3 regions of the Kitasatospora sp. NPDC048298 genome follow, and region 3 is predicted to be linked to each of the others. Evidence: riboswitches for the same ligand, from Rfam matches in the RefSeq annotation. Region 3 holds a riboswitch; each other region holds the start of a gene.

Region 1 (6,939 bases), on a different contig from region 3:
AGGTAGGCCCCCGCTGCGGGCAGCCTGACCTCCACGAAGTCCTGAACACCGAGATCGCCGTCGATCTGGGACACCCTTGCCTCCTGGGTGACGCGCTGTGCCTTCTTTGGTACCCCGCTTGTTACCGCTTGCTGCCCCCGAAGGGGGGTCCGGCGCGGCGGATCCACCATCGCTCTGCCTTCCGCAACCCCGGTTCGGGAGTTACTCATGGTAAGGCATTGCGACGCAGGGTGGCAGACCCTTTCTCCGGACTCCGGAGAGCCGTTCAGCGCCGTCCGGCGTCGGCCAGCGCCTCGTCGGTGAGCCGGTACACCGTCCACTCGTCCATCGGCACCGCGCCGATGGACTTGTAGAAGTCGATCGAGGGCTGGTTCCAGTCCAGGACCGACCACTCGACCCGGGAGTAGCCGCGCTCGACGGCGATCCGGGCCAGTTCCAGCAGCAGCGCCTTGCCGTGGCCGCCGCCGCGGGACTGCGGGCGGACGTACAGGTCCTCCAGGTAGATCCCGTGGGTGCCGCGCCAGGTCGAGAAGTTGCGGAACCAGACCGCGAAGCCGACCGGCTCGCCGGTGGTGTCGTCCTCGGCGATCAGCCCGAACAGGGCCGGGTTCTCGCCGAAGAGGGCCTGGTGCAGCTGTTCCTCGGTGGCCTTCGCCTCGTGCAGTGCCTGCTCGTAGTCCGCGAGTTCGCGGATCATGGCGTGGATGACGGGGACGTCGGTGGCGACGGCGGTGCGGATCATGCCACTGAGCCTACTGCTCGGGACCGGTCTCGTCCCAGGCCTGGACGGAGGTCTGGTCGACGATCCGGCCGTCCCGCAGCCCGGCCATCGAGGACATCAGTACCCGGACGCCGTCCGGGTACCGGCAGGACTCCAGGAAGGCGACGTGGTCGCCCTGGACCACCACCTGTTCCAGCTTGTGGGTCATCTCGCGGCTGTAGATGTCGTCCAGCATGGCGCCGATCTCCTCCCGCCCGTGCATCACCAGGGGGTGGCTGGGCTGGGTCTTGCGATCGACCATGCGCAGTTCGGCGTCCTCCGCGTAGAGCGCGAGGAGGGTCTCGGCGTCGCGGCGCTCGATGCCCTGGCGCAGTGCGCGGGTGTCGAAGGCGGCGGGGGCCGCCGTGGTGGTCATGATCTCGCTCCTCCGGTCGGGTTCCGTCGGCTCGTACCTTGAGCGTACGCCCGGCCGCCCGGGGCCGGAGGAGCGAGAGCGGGGCCGGTCAGCGGGCCGGGACGGTGCGCAGGTACCCGGCCAGCGCGCCGATCGCGGCCGGGTTGCGCGGGCTCTCCACCAGGTCGACGTAGTCCATGACGAAGAACCGGTCGTTGCGGATCGCGGCGACGCCGGCCAGCGGCGGGAAGGACTTGAGGAACTTCCGCTTCTCCTCGGCGCCGGTGCTGCCGTAGTTGTTGATCACGATCACCTCGGGGTCGCGCTCCACCACGCTCTCCCAGCCGGCCGTGAGCCAGGTGTCGGTGAGGTCGCCCATGACGTTGGTCCCGCCGGCCTTGGCGATGATCTCGTTGGCGGCGGCGAACTTCCCGGCGGTGTACGGCTTGTCCTGCCCGCTGTCGTACAGGAAGACGGACGGGCGGCGCTCGGGCTGCGGGACGGCGGCGATCCGCGCCTTGAAGTCGGCGATCAGCTTGTCGGCGCGGTCCTTGACGTCGAAGACCTCGCCGAGGTTGGCCAGGTCGGTGTAGAGCGCCTCCAGCGGGTCCATCACGCCGCGCTCGGTGCCCTTGCCGCTGCGGCAGGACTCGCTGAGCACGTACGAGTCGATGCCGAGCGCCTTGAGGGTCTGAGGGGTGACGCCGCGGCCCTCGTCGAAGCCGTAGTGCCAGCCGGCGAAGACCAGGTCGGCCTTGGCGTCCAGGGCGATCTCCTTGGTGATGATCTGCTTGGAGAGCCACTTCGCCTGCTGGTAGCCGTCCTTCCAGGCGACCTGGTCGATCTTCCCCTTGTCGTCGGGCATCACGTAGCCGGCCATCCGGTCGGCGAGGCCCAGGGAGAGCATCAGTTCGGTGATGCCGACGTCGTTGGTCACCACCCGGGCGGGCTTCCGGTCGAAGGTGAGCTTCTCGCCGCAGTTGTCCACCGTCACCGGGTAGTGGGCGGAGGCGGTGGCGGTCTCCTCGGGGGCGATCTCGGCCCCGCAGGCGGTGAGTCCGAGGGTGAGCAGGGCGGTGGCGGCAACGGCCTTGGTGCGCACGGTGGTTCCTCTGAGCAGGGGGGCGGATCAGGCGGGGCGGTCGAGACGGTCGAACAGCAGCTGGAGGGCGCCGCTCTCCGGGTGCCGCACCGGGGTGGCCCGGACGCCGAACACCTCGGCCAGCAGGGCGGGTCGGAGCACCTTCTCGGGCGTGCCGGAGGCGACGATCCGGCCGGCCCGCAGCACGTACAGCAGGTCGCAGTGACCCGCGGCCAGGTTGAGGTCGTGCAGCGCGGTGAGCACCGTCGGGCCGGCCTCGCGGGCGAGCGCCAGCACCTCCAACTGGTGGGCGATGTCGAGGTGGTTGGTGGGTTCGTCCAGCACCAGCAGGCGCGGCTCCTGGACCAGGGCGCGGGCGAACAGCACCCGCTGCTTCTCGCCCCCGGACAGGCTCAGGAAGCCGCGCTCGGCCAGGTGTCCGGCCCGGACCTTGCGCAGCGCCTCGGCGCAGCGCTCGGCGTCCCCGTCGGTGGGGGCGCCGAAGCCGCGGCGGTGCGGCAGCCGGCCCATCGCGACCACCTCGGCGACGGTGAAGTCGAACTCGGCGGAGTGCTCCTGGGTCAGCGCGGCCACCCGGCGGGCCGCCTCGCGGGCGGTGAGGGCGTGCAGGTCGTCGCCGGCCAGCCGGACCGCGCCGCCGGCCGGCTTCAGCACCCGGTAGACGCAGCGCAGCAGCGTCGACTTGCCGCTGCCGTTCGGGCCGATGAGCCCGACCACCTGTCCGGCGGCGGCCGCCAGGCTCACCTCGTGGACCAGCCGGGTGCCCGCCAGTTCCACCGAGACGGCGTCGACGGCGAGGTCCTGGGCGTGCGCGGCCACGGCGGCCGCCTCGGTCACGTCGGTCACCGGGTGCCTCCGAAGGACTGGCCGCGGCGCCGCATCATCAGCAGGAAGGCGGGCACGCCGAGCACCGCGGTGAACACCCCGACGGGCAGTTCGGCGGGCGCCAGCAGGGTGCGCGAGGCGATGTCCACCCAGACCAGCAGCAGGGCCCCGGCGAGCGGGGCGATCACCAGCACCCGGCGGTGCCCGGCGCCGACCAGCATCCGGGCCAGGTGCGGCATCAGCAGCCCGACGAAGCCGATCGCCCCGCTGACCGCGACCACGGTGCCGGTGACGGCGGCGGTCACCACGAACAGCTCGCGGCGCAGCCGGTCCGGGTCCACGCCGAGCGAGGCGGAGGTCTCGTCGCCCATCGCGAGCGCGTCCAGCCGTCCGGCGGCGCAGGCCAGGTAGGCGAGGCCGGCCAGGACGGTGACGGCGGCGATCGGCACCGAGCCCCAGGTGGCGCCGCCGAGGCTGCCGAGCAGCCACATCATGGCGTCCCGGGCGGCCTCGCCGCGGTCGGCGGCGAAGACCATCAGGGTGGTGGCGGCGGAGAACCCGTAGGACAGGGCGGTGCCGGTGAGCACCAGGCGCAGCGGGGTGAGCCCGAACGCGGTGCGGGCGGCGAGGTAGACCAGCGTCATGGCGGCCAGGGCGGAGCCGAAGGCGGAGGCGGAGATCGCCCACACGCCGAGCGAGGCGAAGGCGCCGAACAGCAGGACGGCGTTGGCGCCGACGGCCGCGCCGGAGGAGATGCCGAGGACGAAGGGGTCGGCCAGCGCGTTGCGCACCAGGGCCTGGACGGCGACGCCGCAGGCGGCCAGTCCGGCGCCGACCACGGCGGCCAGCACGGTGCGCGGCAGCCGGATCTCCCAGACGATCGCGTACGCGGCCGCCTCGTCCGCCTCCAGCCGACCGCCCGTCAGCCCGGCGCCCAGCAGCCGCAGCACCCGGGGCAGGCCGAGCCCGGAGGAGCCGAGGGCGACCCCGCAGACCAGCGAGAGCAGGAGGGCGGCGCCGAGGCCGGCGGCGAGCGGGACGACGGGTATGCGACGAGTGGGCGGGCCGACTGCCCGGTCTGCGGGTGCGCGGTTCACGGGTGCGCCTTGCCTCGGGCCGGGGGTGCGCCGGGGCGGGCGCGGGCCGGGGCGTGCCGGGGCGCCGTTCCCCTCGCAGTCCACGGCGAGTTGTCGGGAGTTCGGCGGCCGAGGGCGATCGGGCTGGCGCGGCCGTACGGGCTGGTACGGGCCGTGCTCACCGTTGCGGGTCAGCGCCGGATTCACACCGGACTTCCCCCTCGGACGCCCTGGCAGCATAACAGCCACTCAGGGCAGGCAACCCTTACCGGCCGGGGGTCGGGCGTGAACGCACGACCGCCCCCGTCCGGTGGTCCGGACGGGGGCGGTCGGGTGGCGACGCGTCAGGCTCAGGCCTGCTTGGTCTCCCAGAAGATCTTGTCGACCTCGGCGATCAGGTCCAGCAGGGCCTGGCCGGTGGCCGGGTCGGTGGACGCCTTGGCGGCCGAGGCGGCCTTCAGGGTGTCGTTGATCAGCTGGTGCAGCTGCGGGTACTTCTCGAAGTGCGGGGCCTTGAAGTAGTCGCTCCACAGCACCGAGATGTGGTGCTTGACGGCCTCGGCGCGCTGCTCCTTGATGATGATGGCGCGGGCGCGGAAGTGCGGGTCCTCGTTGGCCTGGTACTTCTCCTGGGTGGCCTTGACGGACTCGGCCTCGAGCTTGGCCTGCGCGGGGTCGTACACGCCGCAGGGCAGGTCGCAGTGGGCGTGGGCGGTGGCGCGCGGTGCAAACAGACGAGAGAACATGGGAGTCCTTCCTTAGATCGTCTTCCCGCGCCCGAGATTACCCTTCCGCCCTCCCGGTTTCGCGATCGGGCGGCGGGCCTAGGGCGAAAGACGGACCCGGAACCGGGGTATTCCGGACATCGGAGCGCTGACGGCCCGTACGGCAGACTGGGGGACGGGCGGAGCGGGAGGAGGAGTCGTGGCGCGGAGCACGCGACCGGAGGACGTCGGAGCCGGGGACCGGGGCGGAGTGCTGCCGTTCGGGCTGGTCGAGGTGGCGGGGCCGTCGATGGTCCCGACCCTGCGCGAGGGCGACCGGCTGCTGGTCCGGTACGGCGCGCCGATCCGGCCGGGCGCGGTGGTGGTCTTCCGGCACCCGTTCCAGCAGGACCTGCTGGTGGTGAAGCGGGCCGCCGAGCGCCGGCCCAAGGGCTGGTGGCTGCTGTCCGACAACCGCCCGGTGGACAGCGACAGCCGCAGCTACGGCGCCGTCCCGGACGAGCTGGTGCTCGGCCGGGTGCTGCTGCGGCTGAGCCCGAGCCCGGCCTGGCTGGCGCCGGGGCGCCGGCTGGAGCGGCTGCTGCTCACCCCGCGGCTGGCCCGGGTGCCGGGCCTGGCCCGCCGGCTCGGCGCCTGGGTCGAGGAGGTCTGAGGCCCCAGGGCCCCGAACTCCCGAGGCCCTGAGTTCGCGAGGGCCTAGGCCCGGGCCGCGGCCTCCGCCTCCTGGCGCTTGCGGGCCCGGTAGGCGGCCACGTTGGCGCGGGTCGCGCAGCGGTCCGAGCAGTAGCGGCGGGAGCGGTTGGTCGAGGTGTCCAGGTAGGCGTTGCGGCAGGGCGCGGCCTGGCAGATGCCGAGCCGGTCGGCGCCCAGCTCGGTCAGGTGGACGGCCAGGCCCATGCAGGCGACCGCGGTGAAGTGCGCGGTGGCGGTGGGGGAGTTGTCGGCCAGGTGCAGGTGCCAGCGCGGCCGCCCGGCGTCGTCCAGGTAGTCGTGTCCGGAGACCAGCGGGCTGACGGGGTACTCCATCAGCAGGCTGTTCAGCAGGTCGACGCCGCGGACCTCGTCGCCCTCGGCGGCGGCCTCGAAGACGCCGCGCAGCCTGGTCCGCACCGCCCGCAGCCGGGGCAGGTCGGACTCGTCGGCGAGGGCGGCGGCCCGCGAGGAGTCGGAGAACAGGCCGCGCACCGCCTCCACGGAGGTCAGCGTGTCGGTGCCGCGCTCGGGCTCCTCGGTGTTCACCAGCCGAACGGCGAGATCGGCGTAGGCGGCGAGCTCCACAGGGGTCCTTCCAGATTCGGTAACGGGCTGACTGCTTCCAGCCTATTACTCGTACGGCGTTCCGGCCTCCTTTCCCCGGTGGGAAAGGGGTCGGCGCCCGGCAGGACGGGTCTGCCGGGCGCCGACGGTACGGCCTAGAGCACCTTGGACAGGAAGGCCCTGGTGCGCTCGTGCTGCGGGTTGGTGAGCACCTCGCGGGGGTTGCCGGACTCGACCACCACGCCGCCGTCCATGAACACCAGGGCGTCGCCGACCTCGCGGGCGAAGCCCATCTCGTGGGTGACGACCACCATGGTCATGCCCTCCTCGGCGAGGCCGCGCATGACGTCGAGGACGTCGCCGACCAGCTCCGGGTCGAGCGCGGAGGTGGGCTCGTCGAAGAGCATCAGCTTGGGCTTCATGGCCAGCGCGCGGGCGATCGCCACGCGCTGCTGCTGGCCGCCGGAGAGCTGCGAGGGGTAGTTCCCGGCCTTGTCGGCCAGGCCGACCCGCTCCAGCAGGGCCATGCCGCGCTCGCGGGCGTCGGCCCTGCTCTCGCCCTTGACCTGGACCGGCGCCTCCATGACGTTCTCGATGGCGGTCATGTGCGGGAACAGGTTGAAGCGCTGGAAGACCATGCCGATGTCGCGCCGCTTGAGGGCGACCTCGCGGTCCTTGAGCTCGTGCAGCCGGTCGCCCTTCTGCCGGTAGCCGACCAGCTCGCCGTCCACCCAGAGGCGGCCGCCGTTGATCTTCTCCAGGTGGTTGATGCACCGCAGGAAGGTCGACTTGCCGGAGCCGGAGGGGCCGATCAGGCAGAACACCTCGCCCTGCTTGAC
Region 2 (6,939 bases), on a different contig from region 3:
TTGTAGCTGCCCGCGCCCAGGCTGCTGTACGACCAGGGGCCGCCGTGCTGGGCGTGCCAGTACGACCAGTAGGCGCTGCCGGTCGGGTTGGTGCAGGTCGTCGGCAGCGCGTTGATCGTGCAGACGAAGCCCGGGTAGCGCGGGTGGAAGGCGTACGAGAACCCGGCGCCGGTCAGCGCGGCCAGGCCGCTGGCGGGGTCCCCCGGCGCGCAGCCGGTCTGGATGCCGCCGCCGACGGCGGTGAAGTCGACCACGACGGTGACGCCGGTGGTGCCGCTGCAGGCGGCGGCCCGGGCCTGCGGGGCCTGGGCGGCGGAGACGCCGAGCAGGCCGGCGGTGAGGGCCGCGGCGGCGGCGATCGAGCCGAGCGTGCGGCGGGCGGGGCGGGATGCGGTTACGGTGTCGGTCATCGGTGAACTCCTCGCAGTCTCGGGCTCGTTCAGCGGGTGGCCGGTGCCGGGCAGGCCAGGGTGGGGGAGTCGGGACGCGCGCCGGCGGCGGAGAGCGTCGACAGCGGGGTGCCGGCGAGGCCGAGGACGGCCTGCGCGGTGGCCCGGGTGCCGCTGGCCGCGTTGAAACCGGTCGCGTCGTAGGCGACCGCGCCCCGCACCGCCGGATCGGCGGAGCAGCCCTGCTGGAACTTGACCAGCCGGCTCCAGCCCTTGAGGCCGGTGCCGAAGCGCCCGCCGGAGAGCAGCGCCTGGGTGGCCAGGCCGGTGGTGTTGGCGTTGGAGGTGGTGGCCCCCGCGGCCGCGAAGCCGCCGTCGGCGTTCTGGTGGGCGGCCAGCCAGTCGAGGCCGGTGTTCGCCTTGGCGGTGCGGCCGGTGGCGGCGAGGGCCTGCACGGCGAGGGCGGTGGCGTCCGGGTCACCGGCGCAGGTGGGTTGGCCGAAGGAGAGGGGGAAGCCGCCGTCCGCGCACTGGCTGTTCGCGAGGAAGTCCACGGCCGCCGTCGGGGCGTCACCGGGGGTGCGGTGCAGGGCGATCAGGGCCAGTGACTGGCCGAAGGCGTTGCTGTAGTCGCCCCACTGGGAGCGGTCGGAGAAGCGCCCCTCCGTGGTCTGGAGGGAGCGCAGCCGCGAGGGCAGGTCGACGCCGCCGAAGCTCGCGGGGTTCGCGCCGCGCACCTCGACGGCGAGCAGCAGCTTGGCGGTCGCGCCCGCGTACGCCTCGGTCGTGCCGTCGCCGAGGTAGCCGGAGAGGATCTCGGGCTTCGCCAGCCAGGCGGTCGCCTTGGCGGCGGCCTCGTCGGAGCTGCGCGAGGCCGCGAAGGCCAGCACGGCGTCGATGGTCAGGCCCTGGTCGGGGTAGGCGGTGCCGTTGAAGACGGACTCGAAGTGGTCCCCGTCGACGAGCTGGCGGGCCAGCCAGCCGGCCGCCGCGGCGTCGGGAAGGACGGTCCTGGACGAGGCCGTGTCGGCGTGGGCGGCGGTGGCAGCGGTGGCGGTGGCGGGGAGCGCGGTGGCGAGCGCCAGGGCGGGTATCGCGAGCAGACCGAGAGTGCGGCGGAGCGTGGGCATGGGTGCCTTTCCGGGCCTGGACGCAGGGGCCCGGAGGACAGCGGCACGGTGCCGGGGCAGCCCTCGGAGCTCCGGCCCGCAGACCACGACGGGAGGAGGGGACGACACACCTCCGCCGACGGGTAATCGGGCTCGCCGCCGACATGGCGTCGACGGCCTACCGTTGCGGGTCAGCGCCGGATTCGGACCGGACTTCCCCCATCGGCGGAGTCAGAACATGACGGCTCATCATGGCGAAACGGGAAAGATCCGGTCAAGGGATCGTGCGTCACAGCACGGTGTTCGAAGCCTCCCGTGACGCTGCTCCGGTAGGTCCTGAGCCGACGGGCGGTGCGCCACCCCGTCGAGGGGGCGCACCGCGCGGGCCGTCAGCGGTTGCGGAACTCCGGCGGGCGCTTCTCGGTGAAGGCGGCCATGCCCTCCTTCTGGTCCGCCGTGGCGAAGGTGGCGTGGAAGAGCCGGCGCTCGAAGCGGACGCCTTCGGCGAGGGTGGTCTCGTACGAGCGGTTGACGCTTTCCTTGAGCATGATCGCCGCCGGGGCGGACATCGCCGCGATGGTTTCGGCGGTGGCCAGCGCCTCGGTGAGCAGCTGGTCGGCCGGGACGATCCGGGAGACCAGGCCGGCCCGCTCGGCCTCCTCGGCGCCCATCACCCGGCCGGTCAGGCACAGTTCCATGGCCTTGGCCTTGCCGACCGCGCGGGTCAGTCGCTGCGAGCCGCCGATGCCGGGGATGACGCCGAGCTTGATCTCCGGCTGCCCGAACTTCGCGGTGTCCGCCGCGAGCAGGACGTCGCACAGCATCGCCAGCTCGCAGCCGCCGCCCAGCGCGTAGCCGGCGACGGCCGCCACGACGGGCTTGCGCAGCGCGGCGAACCGGTCCCAGGCCGCGAACCAGTCGCCGAGGTAGGCGTCGACGAACTCCAGGGACTGCATCTCCTTGATGTCGGCGCCGGCCGCGAACGCCTTCTCCGAACCGGTGACCACCAGACAGCCGATGTCCGGGTCACGGTCGAAGTCCGTTGCCGCGGCGACGACTTCGTTCATCAGGAGGGTGTTGAGCGCGTTGAGCGCCTTCGGGCGGTCGAGGGTGATCAGCCCGACCCGGCCCTTGCGCTCGACCAGGATCGTCTCGTAGGTCATGCGGTGCCCTTCCCGAGGGTGGTGATGATGGCGGAGAAGTCCAGCCCGGCGCCGTCGGCCGCCGCGAAGTCGGCGTACAACTGCGCTGCCCTGCGCCCGAGTTCGGTGGGCAGGCCGGCGGAATCGGCCGCCCCGGCGGCCAGTCCGAGGTCCTTGGCCATCAGGGCGGCGGCGAACCCGGCCGCGTAGTCGCGGTTCGCCGGGCTGGTGGGGACGGGCCCGGGGACGGGGCAGTTGGACGTGAGCGCCCAGCACTGCCCGGAGGCGGCGGAGGCCACGTCGAACAGCGCCTCGTGGCTGAGCCCGAGGCTCTCCCCGAGGACGAAGGCCTCGCTGACCGCGATCATCGAGACGCCGAGGATCATGTTGTTGCAGATCTTCGCGGCCTGCCCCGCCCCGGAGGCGCCGCAGTGCACGACCCGGCGGCCCATCGCGGCCAGCAACGGTTCGGCCTCGCCGAAGTCGGCGTCCTCCGCGCCGACCATGAAGGTCAGGCTCGCGGCCTCGGCGCCGGGCACACCACCGGACACCGGCGCGTCGACGGCCCGGTGCCCGGTCGTGCGGGCCAGGTCGGCGGCGATCCGGGCGTCCCCGACGGCGATGGTGGAGCAGTCCACGAACAGCGCCTCGCGCGCGGCGGCGGTCAGGCCCTCGTAGGCCTCCAGCACGTGCCGGCCGGTCGGCAGCATGGTGATGACCACCTCGGCCCCGGCCACCGCCCGCTCCGCCGACTCGGCGACGGCGATCCCGTGGCCCGCCGCCCGCTCACGGGCGTCCGCCGCGAGGTCGTAGCCGGTCACCCGGTGGCCGGCCTTGACGAGGTTGGCGGCCATCGGGCCGCCCATGTTGCCCAGTCCGATGAATCCGATGTCGAGGGTCACCAGCGCTCCAGGGGTGTGGTGGCGGCGAGGCCGAGTTCGCGCTCGCCGAGCGGGGCGAAGTAGCGGGCCACAGCGGCGGGTTCGACGGCGCCCAGCGCCGCCGGGCTCCACCGCGGCGAACGGTCCTTGTCGATCACCTGGGCCCGGATGCCCTCGGCGAGGTCGCCGGTGGCCAGGGCCGCGCAGGAGGTGCGGTACTCCTGGTCCAGGACGGCCTCCAGCGGGCCGAGGGCGCGGGCCCGTCGCAACGCGGCCAGCGTGGCCTTCACGGCGGTGGGCGAGTTGGCGGTGATCCGGTCGACGGCCTTCTTCGCCTCCGGTTCACCGCTGTCCCGCAGCCGGTCGAGGATCTCCTCGACGGTGCCGGCCGCGTAGCACCGGTCGATCCATCCGCGCTGTCCGTCCAGCACACCGGCCGGCGCCGGTCCGACGTGCCGTTCGAGGGCGTCGTGCACGGGCAGCTCGGCGAGGTCGTCGAGCAGCGCCGGGACCTTCTCCGTGGGAACGAAGTGGTCGGCGAGCCCACAGAGCAGCGCGTCCGCGGCACCGACGGAACCGGCGGTCAGGGCCAGGTGGGTGCCCAACTCGCCCGGAGCGAGGGCGAGCAGGTACGTGCCGCCGACATCGGGGACGAAGCCGATGCCCGCCTCCGGCATGGCCACGCGGGTCGTCCCGGTGACGATGCGGACGCTGCCGTGGGCGGAGACGCCGACGCCGCCGCCCATCACGATGCCGCTCATGAGCGCCACGTAGGGCTTGGGGTAGCGGGCGATCCGGGCGTTGAGGCGGTACTCGTCGCGCCAGAACTCCTCGACGGCGCCCCGGTCCCCGCCGGTGGCGGCGCGGTGGATGGCGACGATGTCGCCGCCCGCGCAGAAGGCCCGTTCACCGGCGCCGGTGACGACGACGGTGTCGACCCGGTCGTCCTCCTCCCAGGTGTCCAGGGCCTGCGCGATCCGCCGCACCATGCCGTGGGTGAGGGCGTTCAGGGCCGCCGGCCGGTTGAGGACGATCAGCCCGGCCCGGCCCTCCCGCTGGACGAGGACCTCCGCGGTGTCGTTCGGGGTCATCACGCGGCTCCGGTCAGGCCGCGGGCGACGATGACGCGCATGATCTCGTTGGTCCCTTCCAGGATCTGGTGCACCCGCAGGTCGCGGACGATCTTCTCGATGCCGTACTCGGCCAGGTAGCCGTAGCCGCCGTGCAGTTGGAGGGCCTGGTTGGCGACCTCGAAGCCGGTGTCGGTGGCGTAGCGCTTGGCCATCGCGCACAGCTGGGGCGCCCGGGGATCGCCCCGGTCCAGGGCGGCCGCCGCCCGCCATACCAGCGCCCTGGCCGCCTCCAACTCCGTCGCCATGTCGGCGAGTCGGAACTGCAGGGCCTGGGAGTGCAGGAGCCGGGCGCCGAACGCCTCGCGGTCCGCCAGGTAGCCGGTGGCGCGCTCCAGGGCGTCCTGCGCGCCGCCGAGCGAGCAGGCGGCGATGCCGAGCCGGCCCCCGTTCAGCCCGCTCATGGCGATCCGGAAGCCCTCGCCCTCCGCGCCGAGCAGGCGGTCGGCGGGCAGGCGCACCCCGTCGAGGAGCACCTGCCGGGTGGGCTGGGCGTTCCAGCCCATCTTCCGCTCGTTCGGCCCGAACGAGACGCCGGGGTCGTCCCGTTGGACGACGAAGGCGGACACCCCGTCGGCCCCCGGGCCGCCGGTGCGGGCCATCACCAGGTAGACCTCGGAGGCGCCGGCGCCGGAGATGAACTGCTTGACGCCGTCGAGCACCCAGGCGTCCCCGTCCCGGCGGGCCCGGGTGGTGAGCGCGGCGGCGTCCGAGCCGGCGCCCGGCTCGGTGAGGCAGTAGCTGGCGGGGGTCTCCATCGTGCAGAGACCAGCCAGCCACCGGGCGCGCTGGGCGTCGTCGCCGTAGCGGTCGATCATCCAGGCGACCATGTTGTGGATGGACAGGTAGGCGGCGATCGAGGGGCAGCCGGTCGCCAGCGCCTCGAAGACGAGCACGCCGTCGGCGCGGGTGAGCCCGGATCCGCCGGACTCCTCGCCGACGTAGACGCCGGCCAGGCCGACCTCCGCCGCCTTGCGCAGCACGTCCACCGGGAAGTGCTTGGCCTGGTCCCACTCGACGGCGTTCGGTGCGAGGTGCTCGCGGGCGAAGGTCCGGGTCGTCTCGACGATGGCGAGTTGATCGTCGGTCAGTTGCGTGTGCACGGCCCGCCTCAGCCCATCGTCGGCATGGTGAAGCTCGCGCCCTCCTTGACCCCGGAGGGCCAGCGCGAGGTGACGGTGCGGGTGCGGGTGTAGAAGCGGATCGAGTCCGGCCCGTGCTGGTTGAGGTCGCCGAAGGCGGAGCGCTTCCAGCCGCCGAAGGTGTGGTAGGCGATCGGGACCGGGATGGGCACGTTGACGCCGACCATGCCGGTGTTCACCCGGCGGGTGAAGTCACGGGCGGTGTCGCCGTCCCGGGTGTAGATGGCCACGCCGTTGCCGTACTGGTGCTCGCTGGGCAGCCGCAGCGCCTCCTCGTAGTCGGCGGCGCGGACGACGGTGAGCACCGGGCCGAAGATCTCCTCCTGGTAGATCCGCATGTCCGGGGTGACCCGGTCGAACAGGGAGGCGCCGAGGAAGTAGCCGTCCTCGTGGCCGGGGAGGCGGAAGTCCCTTCCGTCCACGACGAGTTCGGCGCCCTCCCGGACGCCGAGGTCCAGGTGGTCGCGGACGCGGTCCAGCGCGTCGCGGCCCACCAGCGGGCCGAAGTCCGCCGCCGGGTCGTCCGAGCGGCCGATCTTGAGCCCGGCGATCCGCTCGACCAGCTTCGCCACCAGGGCGTCCGCGGTCTCCTCGCCCACCGGTACGGCGACCGAGATCGCCATGCAGCGTTCCCCGGCCGAGCCGTAGCCGGCGCCGACCAGCGCGTCGGCGGCCTGGTCGAGGTCGGCGTCCGGCATCACGATCATGTGGTTCTTGGCGCCGCCGAAGCACTGCGCCCGCTTCCCGTGCGCAGCGGCGGTCGCGTACACGTACTGGGCGATCGGCGTGGAGCCGACGAAACCGAGCGCCTCGACCCGCGGGTCCTCCAGCAGGGTGTCCACGGCCTCCTTGCCGCCGTTGACCACGTTGAGCACGCCCGGCGGCAGCCCGGCCTCCAGGAACAGCTCGGCCAGCCGCAGCGGCACCGAGGGGTCGCGCTCGGAGGGCTTGAGGACGAAGGCGTTGCCGCAGGCCAGCGCGGGTGCGGCCTTCCAGAGTGGGATCATCGCGGGGAAGTTGAACGGCGTGATGCCGGCGACGACGCCGAGCGGCTGGCGCATCGAGTAGACGTCGATGCCGGTGCCGGCGTTGTCGCTGAACTCGCCCTTCAGCAGGTGCGGGATCCCGGCGGCGAACTCCACGACC
Region 3 (6,939 bases):
CCGGACCCCTCAGGCCCCAGGAGGACCCGATGGCCCGCAGCGAACTGCGCCCGGTGATCAAGCTCCGCTCCACCGCCGGCACCGGCTTCACGTACGTGACCCGCAAGAACCGCCGCAACGACCCGGACCGGATGGTCCTGCGCAAGTACGACCCGGCCGCCGGCCGGCACGTCGACTTCCGCGAGGAGCGCTGACCCCGCACACGCCGAACGGCGCCTCCCCGGGTTCGGGGTGGCGCCGTTCCACGTACTCGGAGGCCGGCGGCCGCCCGGTCACGGACTGTCGGGCGTCCAGCGCTTCTCGACCCGGGCGAGCTTCCAGTACCCGATCGCGATCGCCCAGACGACCACGAACAGCCCGGCGATGGCGTAGCCGACGTTGTCCAGTGAGATGTCCGCGATGAACCCGGTGACCGGGTCGGTCAGGTCGAGCTTCTCGTGCAGCACCCCGACCAGCTCGATGGTGCCGATGATGAAGGCCACCGCGATCGACAGACCGGTGATGGTCAGGTTGTAGTACACCTTCCGCACCGGGTTGGCGAAGGCCCACTGGTACGCGAAGTTCATGAACGTCCCGTCCAGGGTGTCGAACAGGCTCATCCCGGCCGCGAACAGCAGCGGCAGGCAGACGATCGCGTACCACGGCAGCCCGGAGGCCGCACCCGAGCCGGCCATCACCATCAGGGTGACCTCGGTCGCGGTGTCGAAGCCCAGGCCCAGCACCATGCCCACCGGGAACATCTGCCCCGGCCGGGTGATCGAACGGGTCGCCCGGTTCAGCACCCGGGCCATGAAGCCGCGCGAGTCGAGGTGCGCCTCCAGCTCCTTCTCGTCGAACTGCCCGGCCCGCATCGAGCGGAACACCTTGAGGATGCCGAGCAGCGCCGCCAGGTTGAGCGCGCCGATCAGGTAGAGGAAGGCGCCGGAGGCCGTCGTGCCGACCATGCCCAGCCACTTGTGGGTGGCCGACTCGTCGTCCATCAGCGTGTTCGCCAGCTGCGCGCCGCCCGCCACCAGGGCGGCCATCAGCACCACCATCGAGGAGTGCCCGAGGGCGAACCAGAAGCCCACCGAGACCGGCCGCTTGCCGTCCGCCATCAGCTTGCGGGTGGTGTTGTCGATCACCGCGATGTGGTCGGCGTCGAAGGCGTGCCGCATGCCGAGGGTGTACGCGGTGATACCCAGGCCCACCCCGAAGACCTGGGTGCCGACCGTGTACCGCTCGGGTGCGACCAGGAAGATCAGCGTGCCGAAGGCCACCACGTGCATGGCCACGATCACCGCCATCAGCGCGGCCGTACGGACGGTGTCCTCGCGCCGCCATCTGAAGGTGGGCAGCGCGGCGGGGCCGGGTTCGGTCCCGGCGGAAACGGTTTCGGGCAGGGTCATGCGGATCACGCTCCAGCACCTCGTGGAAAACCTCGTGAGATGCCGTGGCCGGTCTCCTGGCTGACGGGAACACCCGCACCCGCCTTCCCAGGCGCACGAGGCGCCCAGTGGCTTCATGGGTGCGGACGACGCTCCTCCGTGGACGGAGGAGCGGCCCGATCACAGTGGCGAGGGCCGCTCCGGGCTGGGACCCCTGAGGGTCCGTCACCGGTCTTCCCGAGCACCACGGCGGGGAACACCGTAGGGCCCCGCCCCGACCCGTGCAAGGCTGCGCACCTGCGCAGGTGTCCAGGATCACAGGCCCCCGCCTGCGAGAATGTCCGCATGCATCTCGTACCGGAGGACCGCGCGGGCCACCGCACCATCGACGGACACCGGGTCTGCGAGGCCATCGCCGCGATCGGCGAGCCCGCGCACGTCCGGTCCTGGGCCGAGCGGTTCTCCCTGCTCGCGGACCCCGGCCGGCTCGCCCTGCTGCTCGCCCTCCACCGGGCCGGCCCGCTCGCCGTCAGCGATCTCGCGGTCGCCACCGGCATGCGTGACCCGGCCGTCTCCCAGGCCCTGCGGCTGCTCCGCACGGCCGGCGTGGTCACCGGCGACCGGGACGGACGAGTGGTGCGCTACCGGCTCGTGGACGAGGCCATGCGCCCCCTGCTCAACGAGTGCGCCGCCGCCGAGCACCACGAGCCCAGCGCGGCCGCGGGCTGACCCGCCCTCGGAACCGCGCCGCGGCCCGACCGGATGAGTACGATCATGGTGTGCCGTCCCACCCCCACGCCTGGCCCGCCGACCGCTGGAACACCCGACCGGTCAGGGCCCGCGTGCTGGCGGTCGCCCGCACCCTCACCTCGGCCACCCGGGTCCTGGACGTCCTCACCCTGCTGAGCCCGGACGGCATCGAGCGCTACTTCACCGTCAACCCCGGCTCCGCCTTCGCCGACCGCGCCCTGGACGAGTACCTGCACGGCCTGTCCGGCTTCACCGTGCTGGACTGGGAGGACGCCGTCCGCCGCCGCTTCGACCTCGCCGTCGCGTGCGCCGTCCACTCCTCCATGCACCGCCTGGACGCCCGCCTCGTCGTCCTCCCGCACGGCGCCGGCTACAACCGCCTGGTCACCGAGTCCACCGGCGACACGGTCAGCGCCGCCGGCCTGTCCCGCAACGAACTCACCCACCACGGACGGGTGTTCGTCGACGTCCTGGGCCTCTCCCACCCCGAGCAGCTGGACCGGCTGCGGGACTCCTGCCCCGAGGCGCTGGACGTCGCCCAGGTCGTCGGCGACCCGTGCTTCGACCGGATGCTCGGCAGCCGGCGCTCCCGCGACGGCTACCGCGCCGCGCTCGGCGCCGTCGGCGGCCGACGGCTCGTCGTCGTCAGCTCCACCTGGAGCGAGCACTCGTTATTCGGCCGCCACCCCGACCTGCCCCAGCGGCTGGTCCGCCGACTGCCCGCCGACGAGTACACGGTGGCCGTCGTCCTGCACCCCAACGTGTGGAGCCGGCACGACCCCGAGGCGCTGCTCGCCGCCGCCTGCCGGATGGGCCTGCGCCTGATCCCGCCCCACCAGGGCTGGCAGGCCGCGCTCGTCGCCGCCGACTGCGTGATCGGCGACCACGGCTCGGTCACCGTCTACGGCGCCGCCCTGGACCACCGCACCCTGCTCGTCGCCACCGGCGCCGCCGAACTCGACCCGCGCTCCCCCAGCTACGCCTTCGGCCAGGCCGCGCCCGTCCTCGACCCCGACGGGGACCTCACCGCCCAGCTCGAACTGGCCCTGGCCCGGGACCCGGCCGACCTGAGCGACATCACCGACCGGTCGCTCGCCCACCGCGGCGAGTCCGCCCGCCTGCTGCGCCCGCTGCTCTACTCCTTCCTGAAGGAGCTGGACGAACCCCGGGACGAACCGGCCCTGCCGCCCTACCCCAAGCCCGTCCCGCACCCCGCCACCACCGAGGGGCCCACCGCGTACGACGTCGAGGGCCGGAGCGAGGGCACCGACGTCAGCCTCCGGCGCTACCCCTTCGATCCGGACGACCACACCCCGCGCGGCTTCCACGCCCTCACCGACGACCACCCCGGCGACGCCCTGCGCTACACCGCCGAGGTCCTCGCCCGCACCGAGGTGCACGCCGAACTCCCCGCCGCCCGCTGGCTCGCCGACACCGCCGCCGAACTCCCCGGCCTCGCCGTCGCGGTGGCCGCCCTCGGCCCGGCCCGCCACCTGCTCCGGCTGCGCACCGGCCTGCTGCTGGAGGCCCGCGCCGAACCGGACTGGAACCGCCCCGACCCGGCGATCGACCCGCTGCTGCTCGGCTCCGCCGTGGCCTGCTGGCTCGCCGAGGGCGGCGCCCCGGCCGCCCTCCCCGACCACGGGCTCACCGTCCGCACCGGCGAGCAGCACACCCGGGTGTCGTTCCGTACCGGTCCCTGAGGCGCGTCTAGCCCTGCAGCTCCCGCAGCCGCGCACGGCTGCGCTCGGCCAGTTCCTCGTCGCCCTGCTCCTCGGCGAGGGAGGCGAGCAGGGTGTGGGCCTGCGCCTCCTTCGCGTACTGGCTCCGGTGCCTGGCCCGCCGGGCGCAGTCCTGGGCCTGGGCGAGGGCGAGGTCCAGCTGCCCCAGCGCCCGGTGGGCCCGGGCCCGGACCAGCGGCAGCTTCATCAACATGTCGACGTCCTGCGTCCGCTCGGCCTGATCAGTGGCCCCGGCCAGCACGGTCAGCGCCTCCTCCGCGCGCCCGTCCGCGATCAGCGCCTGCGCCAGGTTGTAGCTCTGGACGATCTCGCCGTGCTCGTCGCCCCGGTTCTCCGCGAGGGCCAGGGTGAACCGCTCCACCGCGTCGCCGGGACGGCCGTCGGCCAGGCAGAGCAAACCGTCCGTCTCGTAGAGCACCCCCAGCACCTGCCGGTCGGCCACCAGCGGCACCTGCTCCGTGGCGAGCGCCAACTGCTCGGCGGCGAGCCGGAATTCCTTCCGCTCGTGGTGGGCCCGGGCCAGCTGGTTGCGCATCCGGACCACGGCGGCGGGCTGGTTGTCCCACTGCGCCGACTCGATGCCGATCCGGTGGGTGGCGATCCAGTCCTGGTAGAGCTTGCGGTCGTGGTACAGCAACCAGAGCGACTCGCAGAGCCGCCACACCTCGCCGTGCCACCCCTGCTCGGCCGCCGACTCCACCACCGCGCGGAAGTTGGCGCGCTCGGCGTACAGCCACTCCAACGCGGCGGTGTCGGAGGGGAAGCGGGGCAGCTCGTCACCGCTCGGGTCCTGGAGGCGGAGCCGTTTCGCGGCCATCGCACGGTCGGCGACCGATGCCCGGCCCCGGTAGTACGCCACGACAGCGGCGAGGAAGACCCCGCGGTCGGGCAGCTCCTGGGTCCGGCCGTAGGCGTGCAGCCGCACCACGTCGTGGGCCCGGTAGCGGTTCTCACCCTCGTCGTCGTCCACCACCTCGTCCAGCAGGTGGACGTCACGCAGTTCCGCGATCGCCCGCTCGGCCCGCTCGACGCCGACCGCGCGCGCCAGTTCGGCGGACACGAAGGGGCCGGGGTGTACGCCGATCAGGTGATAGAGCGCCCGGCCCCGCGCCGAAAGCCGCTCGTAGACCAGGTCGTAGGTCGCGCCGAGATCGCTCCCCTCGTCCTCCAGCATCGCCAGCCCGCCTTCCCGGTCCTGCAGTTCGGCCACCACCCGGCCGACCGGCAGGCTGTCCCGGTCCAGCAGTTGGCTCCCGACCGCGTTCAGCGCGAGCGGCAGCCCGCCGCACAGCTCGACCAGCTCCGCCAGTTCCCCGTCGGTGCCCCGCCCGGAGCCCACCCAGCCTCGCACCAGTTCGGCGCCCGCCGTCGCGCTCAGCGGCCCGAGCCGGCGCACCTCGGCACCGTCCGTCCGCAGCGCGGGCAACCGCCGCCGGCTCGCGACCACCACCAGTCCACTGGACGGGAGCAGCGCGCGGACCTCCGCGGCGTGCTCGACGTTGTCCAGGAAGAACAGGCACCGGCGCTCGGCGGTGGCGGTGCGGAACGCCGTGAACCGCTCGGCCTCCACGACCGGGGGCTCGGCACCGAGGGCGCGCAGGAAGCCGGCCAGCAACTCGGGCAGGTCCACCCCGCCATGGTGCCGGTAGGCCTTCAGGTCGGCGTAGAGGTCCCCGCCCGGGAAGTGCTCCCGGTGGTCCCTGGCAAACTTGGCGATCAGCTCGGTCTTGCCGACCCCGCCGAGGCCGGTGAACACCACGACCCCGAGCCCGTCCTCCTCGACCCGGCCCAAAGCCCGGGTCAGCGCGGCGAGTTCCGGCTCCCGGTTGACGAAGGGACCGCGCGGCGGGCGGATCTGACGTGGCCTCGGCAGCGGCTCCCGATCGTGGAAGTGCACCGATCCGATGGTCTCGGCCTGCACCACGTGGCCGCCCACCGTGGCATCCGACACGGTGTTGGACACCTCGCGCCGCTCCATCCGCCTGCTCCCTCCGACCGGCCGGGCCCCAGCCTACGGGCTGGGCACCCGACCGGAGGGAGCTTCAGGTCACCGGGGGGTGATCTCGCCCATCTCCGCCCAGCCGTCCATGCCGGGGATCTCGGTCGAGACGATCCGCGGCTTGGCGGCCACCGCGTACGACAGCTCCTCCATGGCCTTGGTGAAGTGCGCCGACTCCACGTGTGCCTTGCCCGCGTCGCCGTCGCGGAACGCCTCGACCAGGACGAACTCGTTGGGGTCGTCGACGCTGCGGGACCACTCGAAGAAGAGGTTGCCGGGCTCCTGGCGGGTGGCCTGGGTGAACTCGTCGACCAGGCTCAGCCAGTCGTCGGCGCGCTCCGGGCGGACCGGGAACTTGACCGTAATGAAGATCATGGAGCTTCCTTTCGTTCCACGTTCACACGTGGCCGTACGGACAGGGGCACGCGGCTCGGCGCGCGCGACACCCATCGTCGCAGGTCAGCGGGGCCGCCTACGACACGGGGCGGCACGCTTCACGAGGCAGCACGCGTCCCGGTGCGGCACGCGTCCCGGTGCGGCACGCGTCCCGGTGCGGCACGCGTCCCGGTGCGGCACGCGTCCCGGCCGGTTCCGCTCACGCCGCCTGGCAGGTCGGGCACCAGAACAGGTTGCGGGCGGCGTGCTCCTCCGTCCGCACGTCGGTGCCGCAGACCAGGCAGGGCATGGCGGCCCGCCGGTAGACGTACACCTCGCCACCGTGGTCGTCCACCCGGGGCGCGCGGCCCATCGCCTCGGGGGTGTGCTCGGGACGGACGGTGTCGATCCGCCCGGCGGTGGCGCCCTCCCGCATCAGGGCGACCAGGTCGGCCCAGACCGCGTCCCACTCCCGGCGGGTGAGCTCGCGCCCGGCCCGGTGCGGGGCGATGCCGTGACGGAACAGCACCTCGGCCCGGTAGACGTTGCCCACTCCGGCCAGCACCTTCTGGTCCATCAGCAGCGCGGCGACGGTCGTGCGGCTGCCCGATATCCGGCGCCAGGCGGCCTCCGGGTCGGCGTCGGCGCGCAGCGGGTCGGGGCCCAGCCGGGCGGCGACGGCGGCCTTCTGCTCCTCGGTGACGAG

Evidence for each region. Region 3 has a riboswitch for cobalamin ahead of ACGF0D_RS06605 (HoxN/HupN/NixA family nickel/cobalt transporter). Riboswitches for the same ligand answer to the same signal wherever they lie in the genome.
Region 1: it holds a riboswitch for cobalamin, as region 3 does, so the genes downstream of both, ACGF0D_RS02120 (FecCD family ABC transporter permease) here and ACGF0D_RS06605 (HoxN/HupN/NixA family nickel/cobalt transporter) in region 3, are expected to answer to the same signal.
Region 2: it holds a riboswitch for cobalamin, as region 3 does, so the genes downstream of both, ACGF0D_RS19980 (prenyltransferase/squalene oxidase repeat-containing protein) here and ACGF0D_RS06605 (HoxN/HupN/NixA family nickel/cobalt transporter) in region 3, are expected to answer to the same signal.

Annotation. Positions count from the first base shown of each region.
Region 1 covers NZ_JBICYZ010000002.1:210,134-217,072, reverse strand. Annotated here, with positions in the region: gene ACGF0D_RS02145 (anti-sigma regulatory factor) at 1-74, opposite strand, end outside; gene ACGF0D_RS02140 (GNAT family N-acetyltransferase) at 266-742, opposite strand; gene ACGF0D_RS02135 (nuclear transport factor 2 family protein) at 753-1,136, opposite strand; gene ACGF0D_RS02130 (ABC transporter substrate-binding protein) at 1,225-2,217, opposite strand; gene ACGF0D_RS02125 (ABC transporter ATP-binding protein) at 2,245-3,054, opposite strand; gene ACGF0D_RS02120 (FecCD family ABC transporter permease) at 3,060-4,139, opposite strand; cobalamin riboswitch at 4,231-4,380, opposite strand; gene sodN (superoxide dismutase, Ni) at 4,469-4,864, opposite strand; gene sodX (nickel-type superoxide dismutase maturation protease) at 5,133-5,495, shown strand; gene ACGF0D_RS02105 (CGNR zinc finger domain-containing protein) at 5,540-6,121, opposite strand; gene ACGF0D_RS02100 (amino acid ABC transporter ATP-binding protein) at 6,256-6,939, opposite strand, start outside.
Region 2 covers NZ_JBICYZ010000025.1:94,186-101,124, forward strand. Annotated here, with positions in the region: gene ACGF0D_RS19975 (flagellar hook-length control protein FliK) at 1-410, opposite strand, end outside; gene ACGF0D_RS19980 (prenyltransferase/squalene oxidase repeat-containing protein) at 440-1,519, opposite strand; cobalamin riboswitch at 1,619-1,759, opposite strand; gene ACGF0D_RS19985 (enoyl-CoA hydratase) at 1,888-2,661, opposite strand; gene mmsB (3-hydroxyisobutyrate dehydrogenase) at 2,658-3,542, opposite strand; gene ACGF0D_RS19995 (enoyl-CoA hydratase/isomerase family protein) at 3,539-4,612, opposite strand; gene ACGF0D_RS20000 (acyl-CoA dehydrogenase family protein) at 4,612-5,754, opposite strand; gene ACGF0D_RS20005 (CoA-acylating methylmalonate-semialdehyde dehydrogenase) at 5,763-6,939, opposite strand, start outside.
Region 3 covers NZ_JBICYZ010000005.1:201,596-208,534, reverse strand. Annotated here, with positions in the region: gene rpmG (50S ribosomal protein L33) at 30-194, shown strand; gene ACGF0D_RS06605 (HoxN/HupN/NixA family nickel/cobalt transporter) at 273-1,388, opposite strand; cobalamin riboswitch at 1,417-1,631, opposite strand; gene ACGF0D_RS06600 (ArsR/SmtB family transcription factor) at 1,713-2,096, shown strand; gene ACGF0D_RS06595 (hypothetical protein) at 2,147-3,820, shown strand; gene ACGF0D_RS06590 (AAA family ATPase) at 3,828-5,837, opposite strand; gene ACGF0D_RS06585 (putative quinol monooxygenase) at 5,907-6,233, opposite strand; gene ACGF0D_RS06580 (Fpg/Nei family DNA glycosylase) at 6,454-6,939, opposite strand, start outside.